2 linked regions of the Sporichthya polymorpha DSM 43042 genome follow. The protein of the gene in region 1 interacts with the protein of each later gene in a pairwise test. Links are inferred from orthologs where the notes say so. Each region holds a gene or a part of one and is shown in the gene's direction. Other genes may lie near its edges.

Region 1 (5,785 bases):
CAGTCGGGGGCTCCGCCCCCCGACGACCCCCCGAAGACAACCGCAACTGATCGCCCATCAGAGAAGAGCTTCAAAGATATGAGCACCCTGGCTATCAAGGACCTTCACGTCTCGGTCGAGACGCCTGAGGGCGTCAAGGAGATCCTCAAGGGGGTCACCCTGACGATCAACGCGGGCGAGACCCACGCCGTGATGGGCCCCAACGGGTCGGGCAAGTCGACGTTGGCCTACACGATCGCGGGGCACCCGAAGTACCAGGTGACGAGCGGCACCATCACGCTCGACGGCGAGGACGTCCTCGCGATGAGCGTCGACGAGCGCGCCCGCGCCGGGCTCTTCCTCGCGATGCAGTACCCGGTCGAGGTTCCGGGCGTGAGCGTCTCGAACTTCCTCCGCACCGCGAAGACCGCGATCGACGGCGAGGCCCCCAAGCTGCGCACGTGGGTCAAGGACGTCAAGGGCGCCATGGACGCGCTCGCGATGGACCCGTCCTTCGCCGAGCGCAACGTCAACGAGGGCTTCTCCGGTGGTGAGAAGAAGCGCCACGAGACGCTGCAGCTGGAGCTGCTGAACCCGAAGGTCGCGATCCTCGACGAGACCGACTCCGGTCTCGACATCGACGCGCTCAAGGTCGTGTCGGAGGGCGTGAACCGGTTCCGCTCCGGCGGCGACAAGGGTCTGCTGCTGATCACGCACTACACCCGGATCCTGCGCTACATCTCGCCGGACTTCGTCCACGTCTTCGTCGGCGGCCGGTTCGTCGAGGAGGGTGGCCCGGAGCTCGCCGAGCAGCTCGAGGCCGAGGGCTACGAGCGCTTCCTCGCTAAGGCCGGAGCCTGACGGTGGCTCAGCTGGCGGGGCTGCTCGACCTGGAGAAGATCCGGGCCGACTTCCCGATCCTGGAGCGGCGCCTCGCGGACGACCGTCCGCTGGTCTACCTGGACTCGGCGAACACGTCGCAGAAGCCGCAGTCGGTGATCGATGCGATCTCCGAGCACTACGCGCTGCACAACGCCAACGTGGCGCGCGCGGCGCACCAGCTCGGGGAGGAGGCGACGGCCGCGTTCGAGGGCGCCCGCGACAAGGTCGCGGCGTTCGTGAACGCGCCCAGCCGCGACGGCGTCATCTTCACCAAGAACGCCTCCGAGGCGCTCAACCTGGTGGCGAACGTCCTCGCGAACGCGGGCGATCCGTACGGGTTCGGTCCCGGTGACGAGGTCGTCATCACCGAGATGGAGCACCACTCCAACATCGTGCCGTGGCAGCTCGCGTGCGAGCGGACCGGCGCGACGCTGCGGTGGTTCGGCATCACGGACGAGGGCCGGCTCGACCTGTCGAACATCGACGACCTGATCACCGAGCGGACCAAGGTCGTCTCGGTCGTGTGGGTGTCGAACGCGCTCGGCACGGTCAACCCCGTCGAGGAGATCACGCGGCGGGCGCACGAGGTCGGCGCGCTGGTCGTCGTCGACGCCTCCCAGTCCGTGACGCAGATGCCGGTGGACCTCACCGCGCTCGGGGCCGACTTCGTCGCGTTCACCGGGCACAAGCTGTGCGGTCCGACGGGCATCGGCGTGCTGGTCGCGAAGCCGGAACTGCTCAACCAGCTCCCGCCGTTCCTCGGCGGCGGCGAGATGATCGAGATCGTCCGCATGGAGGGCTCGACCTACGCGCCGGCGCCGCACCGCTTCGAGGCCGGAACCCCGCCGATCGTGCAGGCCGTCGGGCTCGGTGTCGCGCTGGACTACCTGTCGGCGATCGGCATGGAGGCGATCCGCGCCCACGAGCACGCGCTCACCGGGTACGCGCTCGACGCACTGAAGCAGGTGGACGGGCTGCGCATCCTCGGCCCGACCGAGAACGTCGACCGTGGCGGGGCCATCAGCTTCGAGCTCGGTGACATTCACCCGCATGACGTCGGGCAGGTGCTCGACTCGCGCGGCGTCGCTGTCCGCGGCGGCCACCACTGCGCCCGTCCGGTCCACGCCCGGTTCGGCGTCACCGCGTCGACCCGCGCCTCGTTCTACCTCTACACGAAGCCCGAGGAAATTGATGCCCTCGTCGAGGGGTTGGACGCCGTGAAGGCCTTCTTCTCGAGGGGAGCGTGAGGCCGTGAGTGATGTGGACGCGCTCTACCAGGAGATCATCCTCGACCACTACCGCAACCCCCGGCACAAGGGGTTGCGGGACCCGTTCGAGGCCGAGGTGCACCACGTCAACCCGACGTGCGGCGACGAGGTGACGCTGCGGGTGCACATGGTCGACGGGAAGGTCGCCGACGTCTCGTACGACAGCCTCGGCTGCTCGATCAGCCAGGCCTCGGCCTCGGTGCTGACCGAGCTGCTCATCGGCAAGACCCTCGACGAGGCCATGGCCGTGCACGAGGAGTTCCTGGCCCTCATGCAGTCCAAGGGTCAGGCCACCCCGGACGAGGACGTCCTCGAGGACGCGGTCGCCTTCGCCGGAGTTTCGAAGTACCCCGCCCGCATCAAGTGCGCGTTGCTTTCCTGGATGGCCTGGAAGGACGCGACGGCGCAAGCCGTCGGAAAGACAAGCACTGAAACGGCACAATCGCTCGCGAACGGAGCTACGACATGACCACCAGCGCACCGACCGAGGACGACCTGACCGAGGCCCTGCGCGACGTCGTCGACCCGGAGCTCGGCATCAACGTCGTCGACCTCGGCCTCGTCTACGGGGTCAGCGTCGACGAGTCGAACATCGCGACCATCGACATGACCCTGACGTCCGCGGCCTGCCCGCTGACCGACGTGATCGAGGACCAGACCCGCGCCGCCCTCGAGGGCCTCGTCGCGGACTTCCGCATCAACTGGGTCTGGATGCCCCCGTGGGGCCCCGACAAGATCACCGACGACGGCCGCGAGCAGCTCCGCGCACTCGGGTTCAACGTCTAGGTCGTGGTGCGATCCGTCGAGGTCGAGGCGGAGCGCATCCCACGGTGGTTCGCCAACTTCGCCGACCGGAACGACGGTCTGACGGAGGTTTCGGCGACGACGGACGGCGTGCGCGCGGTCGGCGGCAACGGGACGGTCGCTGAGTGCGTGCCGCCGTTCCTCCGTCTCTGGGCCCCGGCCGGTGACCCCGTGGCGGCGCTCGCGGCGCACGCGGTCGCCGAGCGGAGGGTGGGTGTGCTGCTCGTCCGGCTCGGCGGGTTCGCGGCCGGCGTCTTCGTCGGCCCGGCGCTGACGGAGTCCAAGGTCGGGTCCCGGCACGTCCAGGGCCGCACCGCGGCCGGTGGCTGGTCCCAGCAGCGCTTCGCCCGGCGCCGGGCCAACCAGGCCGACCAGGCCCTCGACGCCGCCGCCGAGACCGCGGCGCGGATCCTCGTCCCGGTCGCCGGCGACCTCGACGCCCTCGTCCTGGGCGGGGAGCGCAAGGCCGTCGACCGCGTCCTCGCCGACCGGGCCCTCGCGCCGCTGCGGGACGTCCCCGTCGAGCCGCGGTTCCTTCCCGTCCCCGACCCCCGCCTCGACGTCCTCCGCTCCACGCCCGCCCGCTTCCGCGCGGTGACGATCCACCTCACCGACCCCGCCTGAGCCCACCTGGAGATGACATCTCCACGGGAAATCGGCGATCTCGTTGGAGATGTCATCTCCACTGGAATCGGCGATCTCGTTGGAGATGTCATCTCCAGTGCAGGGGCGCTTAGGGTCGAGGTATGCGCGCGCCGGTCGCGGTGGTGGCGGTTCTCCTGGCTGCGGGGGTCCTGGGGAGCGTCGGCGCCTGCAGCGACGAGGGGACGGGAACGCTGCCCGCGCCGGCGGCGACCGCGACGGTGCCAGGCGCGAGTGCGACGCCGGCCGGGACCACGGTGCGGGAGGCGCGGCTCGCGATCGTCGGGGACGTCATGCTCGGGCGGCGGGTCGGGGCCGCGATCCGGGACGACCCCGCGGGGCCGTTGCGGCCGACCGCGACGCGGCTGGCGGGGGCGGACCTCACGATCGGCACGTTCGAGTCGACGCTGTCGCGGCTGGGCCGGCCCACGCAGGGCGAGGACTCGTTCAGCGCGGACCCCGCCGTGCTGGACGGGCTGGAGCTCGCGGGGTTCGACCTGCTGTCGCTGGCGAACAACCACGTCGGGGACTTCGGGGCGCGCTCGCTCGTCGACACGGTGCGCCGGCTGCGCGCGGCGGGGTTCGCCACGGTGGGCGCGGGCGCCGACGCGGCGGACGCCCGCGAGCCCGTGGTGCTGGAGGCGAACGGACTGCGGGTCGGGGTGCTGGCCTTCAACGCGATCGGTGAGACCCCGCGGGTGGGGGAGCGCCGTCCCGGCGCCGTGACCCTGGCGATGCAGCCGCGGCTCGGCGACCTGAGCGAGACGGACCTGCGCGCGATGACCGACGCGATCCGCGACCTCGACGCGAGGACCGACGCCGTCCTCGTACTCCCGCACTGGGGCGAGCAGTACACGCACGTCCCGGTGCGCGACCAGCGGCGGGTGGCCCGCGCGCTGGTGGCCGCCGGGGCGGACCTCGTCGTCGGGAGCCACCCCCACGTGGTGCAGGCGGCCGAACGCATCGGGTCGAGCTTCGTCGCGTACTCGCTCGGCAACTTCGTCTTCGACATGGACTTCTCGGTCCCGACCCAGCAAGGAGTGATCCTCGAGGTCACGCTGCGGGCGCTCGACGGCGACGCCACGGTCGACCGGACCACCTTCGTGCCGTACCGGATCGGGGCAGACTTCGCCCCGCGCGTCCTGGACCGCAGCTCGGACCAGGGGCGGGCGATCCTGCGTCGGATCTGGGGTCCGGGCTCGGTCAGTCCCCGGTGAGCCAGGCCCACATCAGACGCCCGACGCGGTCGAGCTGCGCCCGGGCCACGACGGCCGGCCGGTCCTGCGCGGAGTGGTACCCGGCGTACGGCGTCGATCCGAGGCGGGCGGCGGGGATCCGAGCCTTCTCGAACGACCAGTGGTCGCTGGAGCGGTTGGACCCGCAGTCGCGGACGGGGACACCCGCGGCGCGTGCCGCCGACCGCAGCTCCCGGGCCACCGCGGGAGTGCCGGCCCCGCCGTTGCACACCGGCACCACCGTGCCGACCCCGACGCGGTCGAGCGAGACCATTCCGGTGATCGTTTCGCGCTGAGCCTCCGTCAGGTCCGCGACGTACTCGCGAGATCCGTAGTGGTGCCGGTCGTCGCCGGGTCCGCGGGGCTCCTCGGCGCCGAAGGCGACGAAGACGACCGGCCTGCGCAGTGCGTCCGGTGCCGCGGCGGCCATCCGCGCGAGCTCGAGCAGCACCGCGACGCCGGAGGCATTGTCCTCCGCCCCCGGTGCCTGGGGCACGGTGTCGAGGTGGGCACCGACGACGACGTGCTCGGCGTCGGGCGCGAGGTCCGGGGGAGTGGCGACGACGTTGCGCGTCGTCCCGGCGGGAACGTCGACGCCCCAGGAGTTCCCGGCCGGGACGCGGAACTCGGGCATGGTGACGGTGTACCCCATCGCCCGGAGGCGGTCGGCGACCTGCGCGGCTGCCCGCCGGAACGCCGCGCTCGTCGCCTCCCGCGGCCCGATCCTGCCGGCCAGGTCGCGCACGGTGCGCTCCGCGGACGCGGCGTCGAACTCCGGCGGAGGCACGGGGGACGGTGTCGGCGTCACCTCCGCCCCGCTGACCGGTGGCGGGTTGGGGGCCGGCGACGGGGTGCGTTCGGCGTCGCCCGAGCAGGCGACGAGGAGCGCCGCCGCGGCGAGCGGAGCGAGAGCGCCGGAGGCTCGCATCCGCCCAGACTAGGTCGGTTCGGCCGCCGGGGCCGCGGTGTACGGCC
Region 2 (5,879 bases), 930 kb from region 1 along the record:
GGCCGTCGACCGCGGTCTGGAGGTCGATCTCCCCACCGGCCTCGACATCGAGCGGGTCCTGTTCGCGGCCCTGTTCGCCACCGAGGACCAGAAGAACGGCATGCGCTCGTTCGTGGAGAACGGTCCGGGGAAGGCATCTTTCGTCGGGCGTTGACGCCCCGTTTCGAGCGCCACTGCACGACCCGCTAGGATCGCTACTCGCCAGTAATAGTTCCCGGTGACCCCGTCCTCGGGCACCGAGGGCCAGCGTGAGCTGCGGCGCGACGTTTTCGACCAGGAGGTCTGAGCCGAACATGAAGATCGTCGTCTGCGTGAAGCAGGTGCCGGACACGTGGGCTGAGAAGAAGCTCGACGCGTCCAAGACGCTCGACCGCGTCTCGGTCGACAACATCCTCAACGAGATGGACGAGTTCGCCATCGAAGAGGCGCTCCAGATGACCGAGGCCCACGGTGGCTCGGTGACCGTGCTCTGCATGGGGCCGGACTCGGCCACGGAGGCCATTCGCAAGGCGCTCTCGATGGGTGCCGACGACGCCGTGCACGTCGTCGACGACGCCCTCAAGGGTTCGTGCGCCGCGACGACGTCGCTGGTGCTCGCCAAGGCCCTCGAGCGCATCGGGGACTACGACCTGGTCATCGCCGGGTCGGAGGCCTCCGACGCCCGGACCTCGGTCGTGCCGGCGATGCTCGCCGAGCGCCTCGGGATCCCGCAGGTCACCTTCGTGAACAAGGTCGAGGTCGACCCGAACGCGAAGACCCTCAAGGCCAACCGCATCACCGACGACGGCTACCAGGTCGTCGAGGCCTCGCTGCCCGCGATGATCTCGGCCGTCGAGAAGATGAACGAGCCGCGGTACCCCTCGTTCAAGGGGATCATGGCCGCGAAGAAGAAGCCGGTCGAGACCGTGTCGCTCGGCGACCTCGGCATCGATGCCGGTGAGGTCGGACTGGCGGGTTCCTGGACCCAGGTCAACTCCAGCGCGGACCGGCCCCCGCGGTCGGCCGGCACCATCGTCGAGGACGACGGCAACGGTGGCACCGCGCTCGTGGACTTCCTCGCGTCCAAGAAGTTCGTCTAAGGCGAGAAGGAGATACGGAAATGTCGCAGGTTCTCGTTCTCGTCGAGCACACCGACGGTGCGCTGAAGAAGGTCAGCCTCGAGCTGCTGACCATGGCCAAGGCCGTGGGTGAGCCGGCGGCCGTGTTCGTCGGCTCCGGCATCGACAACGCCGCGGACAAGCTGGCCGAGTACGGCGCGGAGACCATCTACGTCGCCGACGACGCCGAGCTCACGGGCTACGTCGTGGCCCCGGTCGCCGAGGTGCTGGCCAAGCTGGTCGCGGAGCAGTCCCCGGCCGCCGTCCTGGTCGCCGCCACCGCCACCGGCAAGGAGATCGCCGGTCGCCTGGCCATCAAGACCAACTCCGGTGTCCTCACCGACGCCACCGGGCTGACCAGCGAGGGCGGTTCCGTCGTCGCCGAGCAGTCGATCTTCGGTGGCGCCACGGTCGTGCAGTCCTCGGCCACCAAGGGCACCCCGATCATCGCGGTGCTCCCGAACGCCACCCCGCCGGAGGCCGCGCCGGCCGCCGGCAACCGCGTCCCGGTCTCGGTGGAGCTCTCGGCCGCCGCCAAGGGCGCGAAGATCGTCGACTCCGTCATCGAGGAGAAGGGCGAGCGTCCGGAGCTCACCGAGGCCTCGATCGTCGTCTCCGGCGGTCGCGGTGTCGGTTCGGCCGAGAACATGTCGGTCGTCGAGAAGCTCGCGGACTCGCTCGGCGCGGCCGTGGGCGCCTCCCGCGCCGTCGTCGACGCCGGCTGGTACCCGCACAACTCGCAGGTCGGTCAGACCGGCAAGACCGTCTCGCCGCAGCTGTACATCGCGGCGGGCATCTCCGGTGCGATCCAGCACCGCGCCGGCATGCAGACCTCGAAGACGATCGTCGCGGTGAACAAGGACCGCGAGGCCCCGATCTTCGAGCTCGCCGACTACGGCGTCGTCGGCGACCTGCACAAGGTCCTGCCGCAGGCCACCGACGAGATCACGAAGCGCAAGTAAGCATTTCCCCGAAAGCGCACTATGGCACCCGCGAAAGCAAAATGCGGGTGCCATTCTGCGCTTTCGGAGAAGCTCAACGGTGCTGTCCTGCGCTTTCGGGGAGCCGCGGGAACAACGCGCCCGCGGGTCGCGATTAGGCTCTTGTGGCGATGACGTACCTGGACCACGCGGCGACGACGCCGATGCTTCCCGAGGCGCTGGCCGCGATGACGGCCGAGCTCGGGCGCGTCGGGAACCCCTCGTCGCTGCACGGCAGCGGCCGATCGGCCCGCCGGGTGGTCGAGGAGTCGCGCGAGACCGTCGCCGCGGCGCTCGGGTGCCGGCCCGGTGAGGTCGTGTTCACCGGGGGCGGCACGGAGGCCGACAACCTCGCGCTCAAGGGCCTGTACTGGGCCCGGTCCGCGGAGGACGGAGCGCGCCGGCGGATCCTGATCAGCGCCGTGGAGCACCACGCGGTGCTCGACCCTGCGGAGTGGCTCGCACGTCACCAGGGCGCGGAGCTGGAGATCCTGCCCGTCGACGAGCTCGGGCGGCTGCAGCCGGAGACGTTGCGGGCAGCGATCGGGCGCGACCCCGAGTCGGTCGCGCTGGTCTCGGTGATGTGGGCCAACAACGAGGTCGGGACGGTTCAGCCGATCGCCGAGCTCGCCGCGATCGCGCGGGAGTTCGAGATCCCGCTGCACTCGGACGCCGTGCAGGCCGTCGGGCAGCTGCCGGTCGACTTCGCCGGGTCCGGGGTGTCCGCGATGGCGCTGACCGGCCACAAGCTCGGCGGGCCCCTCGGTATCGGGGCGCTCGTGCTCGCGCGCGGGACGGTGCCGACGCCGCTGCTGCACGGCGGCGGTCAGGAGCGCGACGTCCACTCCGGGACGCTGGACACGCCCGCGATCGCGGGCTTCGCGGCCGCCGTCGAGACGTCGGTGCGCAACCTCGAGGCTCACACCGCGACGCTGCTGCGCCTTCGCTCCGACCTCGTCGACGGCGTGCTGGCCGCGGTGCCCGACGCCCGCTACAACGGCGACCCCGACAGACGCCTGCCCGGCAACGCCCACTTCTCGTTCCCCGGCTGCGAGGGCGACTCGCTGCTGATGCTGCTCGACGCCCGGGGCATCGAGTGCTCGACCGGCTCCGCGTGCTCGGCCGGCGTCGCGCGGCCCTCACACGTGCTGCTCGCGATGGGGCACGACGAGCCCTCGGCCCGCAGTTCGCTGCGGTTCTCCCTCGGCCACACCTCGACCGAGGCCGACGTCGCCGACCTGCTCGAGGCGCTGCCCCCGGTGGTGGAGCGCGCCCGCCGCGCCGGTGAGATCGCGGCCGCCCGGCACAAGCGGGCCTGAGATGCCCGTCCTCGCGGTTCCGTGAACGTCCTGGCGGCACTGTCCGGGGGCGTGGACTCCGCCGTCGCGGCGGCCCGCGCCGTCGAGGCCGGCCACGACGTCACCGGCGTCCACCTCGCGCTGGCCGAGGCGCCGGACAACCCGCGCGGCAAGGGCTGCTGCACCCCCGAGGACGCCCGGGACGCGCGCCGCGTCGCCGACGTCCTGGGCATCCCGTTCTACGTCTGGGACCTCGCCGAGCGGTTCCGCGCCGACGTGGTCGACGACTTCGTCGCCGAGTACGCCGCCGGCCGCACCCCGAACCCGTGCCTGCGCTGCAACGAATCGATCAAGTTCGCCGCGGTGCTGGACCGCGCGATCGGGCTGGGGTTCGACGCGGTCTGCACGGGGCACTACGCGCGCCTGATTGACGGTCCGTCAGGTCGCGAGCTGCACCGGGCGGTCGACCCGGACAAGGACCAGTCCTACGTGCTCGGCGTGCTGGAGGCGGACCAGCTCGCGCACGCGATGTTCCCGCTCGGCGACTCGGTGAAGGGCGACGTCCGCGCCGAGGCCGAGGCCCGTGGGCTCGCCGTTGCGGCCAAGCCGGACAGCCACGACATCTGCTTCATCCCCGACGGCGACACCGCCGGGTTCCTGCGCAAGCGGCTGGGGGAGCGGCCGGGCGAGCTCGTCGACACCGCCGGCGCGGTGCTGGGGGAGCACTCCGGCGCGTACGGCTTCACGGTCGGGCAGCGGAAGGGCCTGCGCATCGGCACCCCCGCCCCCGACGGCCGCCCCCGCTACGTCCTCGACGTCTCCGTCGTCGACAACCGCGTCACCGTCGGGCCCGCCGAGGCCCTCGACGTCCGTGGCCTGACGGCCGACCGCCCCCGCTGGTGCGGCGACGCACTGCTGGGCTCGAGCGAGTGCCTCGTCCAGTTCCGGGCCCACGGCGACCCCGTCCCCGCCGCCGTCACCGCCATCGAGGGGGGCCTCCAGATCGCGTTCGCGACCCCCGTCCGCGGCGTCGCCCCCGGCCAGGCCGCCGTCCTCTACGACGGCACCCGCGTCCTCGGCTCCGCCACCATCGCCGCCACCGTCCGCTAGGCCCCCGGGGCTGACCCGCCCCCGCCCCCGCCGTTCCCCGCCCCCGCCGTTCCCCGCCCCCCGCCGTTCCCCGCCCCGCCGTTCTCCCGAAAGCGCACTCTGGCACCTCCGAAAGCAAAATCCGGGTGCTGGACTGCGCTTTCGGGAGACGGGGCGGGGTGCTGTCCTGCGCTTTCGGGGGAGCGGGGCGGAGTTGTCCACAGCGCGCACACCCCCGAAGTTGTCCACAGGTCGGGCCGACGGGACAGCCGAGTCACCGAAGCTTCCGCCCATGACCGATGCAGAACTTCTCCACGGGCCGTTTCGCCGCTGCGAGGGCCTGGAAGCTGGTTTGACGGCGCGTCAGGTGAACGGATCGCGCTTCCGGCTGATCACGAAGGACGTCCACGTCGCCGCGGAGACGCCGCTCGATCTCCCGACGCGGTGCGCGGCGTTCGGGAAGGCCGTCGACATCCCGTTCGTGTTCAGCCACTTCACCGCCGCGGAGCTCTACAACGTCCCGATCGATGCGGACCAGAAGATTCACATCAGTGTCCGCTCGGAGATCGAGCCGCGGATGCGGGGGCTGGTCGCGCATCGCGTGCTGGACCTCGGGAACGTCTGGCACGTGCGCGGCTTTCCCGTCACCTCTCCGGGGCGGACCTTCGTCGACCTCGCGTCGAAGCTGGATCTGACGTCGCTCTGCGTCGCCGGGGACGTCCTCGGGGCCCGCAGCAGCCTGGACGAGATCGACCGCGCGATCGCGCTGGGCGTCGCCCGCCGGGGGATACGCCTGGCGAGGGAGGCGCGGGCACTGCTGAACCCGGCCGCGAAGTCTCCGCAGGAGACGCGGGTGCGGGTGCTGCTCACCCTCGCCGGCGTCCCGCCGCTGGCGGTGAACGAGCCCGCGATCGGCCGGGACGGTCGGCCGTTCGCCGAACCGGACCTGGGGGAGCACACGGTTCTGGTCGCGATCGAGATCGAGGGCAGCCATCACCAGACCGATCGCGATCAGTGGCGGCGGGACATCCGACGCGACGCGGCCTACCGGGACAACGGCTGGATCCTCATCAAGGTCACGAGGGAGGACATCTACTTCCGGCCGCAGTGGATCGTCGAGCAGGTCATCGCGGCCCTCCGCGCCCGCGGCATGCGCTGGTGACGCACGGCCAGGTGCCATCGACTCCCGAAAGCGCAGCGCAGCACCCGCATTTTGCTTTCGGACGTGTCGCACTGCGCTTTCGGGAGAACAGCCGCCGCGGCGCGCACGAGCCGGGGAGGTGGGGGTCAGACCGCCGCGGCGAGGCGGGCGGTGCCGGGGCCGGAGAGGGCGGGGAGGGCGGCGGCGGTGCGGCCGGTCAGCAGGAGGAGCAGGTCCGCGGCGGGGCCGGAGACGTCCTCACCAGCGCCGGCGG

What was found.
Region 2: the proteins of sufU (region 1) and SPOPO_RS0117940 interact in binary tests that used the Escherichia coli proteins (3 or more experiments, as listed by UniProt). The link is inferred for Sporichthya polymorpha DSM 43042 from one-to-one orthologs.

What each region holds. Positions count from the first base shown.
Region 1 is NZ_KB913029.1:4,632,072-4,637,856, reverse strand. The notes cover bases 1,133-3,859. They hold sufU (Fe-S cluster assembly sulfur transfer protein SufU), read left to right. Parts: upstream 1,133-2,121; coding sequence 2,122-2,598; downstream 2,599-3,859. Other genes in these bases: SPOPO_RS0122550 (CapA family protein), read left to right, coding at 3,680-3,859; SPOPO_RS0122555 (acVLRF1 family peptidyl-tRNA hydrolase), read left to right, coding at 2,919-3,557; SPOPO_RS0122560 (metal-sulfur cluster assembly factor), read left to right, coding at 2,595-2,915; SPOPO_RS0122570 (cysteine desulfurase), read left to right, coding at 1,133-2,108. In the rest of the region: Fe-S cluster assembly ATPase SufC, read left to right, coding at 79-840; more of SPOPO_RS0122570, read left to right, coding at 843-1,132; more of SPOPO_RS0122550, read left to right, coding at 3,860-4,792; SPOPO_RS0122545 (M28 family metallopeptidase), read right to left, coding at 4,779-5,738; SPOPO_RS31175 (ABC transporter ATP-binding protein), read right to left, coding at 5,748-5,785. UniProt on the Escherichia coli protein: A scaffold on which IscS assembles Fe-S clusters. Exists as 2 interconverting forms, a structured (S) and disordered (D) form. The D-state is the preferred substrate for IscS.
Region 2 is NZ_KB913029.1:3,699,959-3,705,837, forward strand. Bases 1,482-4,302 are described here. They hold SPOPO_RS0117940 (cysteine desulfurase family protein), read left to right. Parts: upstream 1,482-2,208; coding sequence 2,209-3,396; downstream 3,397-4,302. Other genes in these bases: SPOPO_RS0117935 (electron transfer flavoprotein subunit alpha/FixB family protein), read left to right, coding at 1,482-2,059; mnmA (tRNA 2-thiouridine(34) synthase MnmA), read left to right, coding at 3,418-4,302. In the rest of the region: SPOPO_RS0117925 (enoyl-CoA hydratase/isomerase family protein), read left to right, coding at 1-154; SPOPO_RS0117930 (electron transfer flavoprotein subunit beta/FixA family protein), read left to right, coding at 294-1,079; more of SPOPO_RS0117935, read left to right, coding at 1,100-1,481; more of mnmA, read left to right, coding at 4,303-4,485; SPOPO_RS30350 (PDDEXK family nuclease), read left to right, coding at 4,832-5,626; SPOPO_RS0117955 (maleylpyruvate isomerase family mycothiol-dependent enzyme), read right to left, coding at 5,752-5,879. UniProt on the Escherichia coli protein: Master enzyme that delivers sulfur to a number of partners involved in Fe-S cluster assembly, tRNA modification or cofactor biosynthesis. Catalyzes the removal of elemental sulfur from cysteine to produce alanine.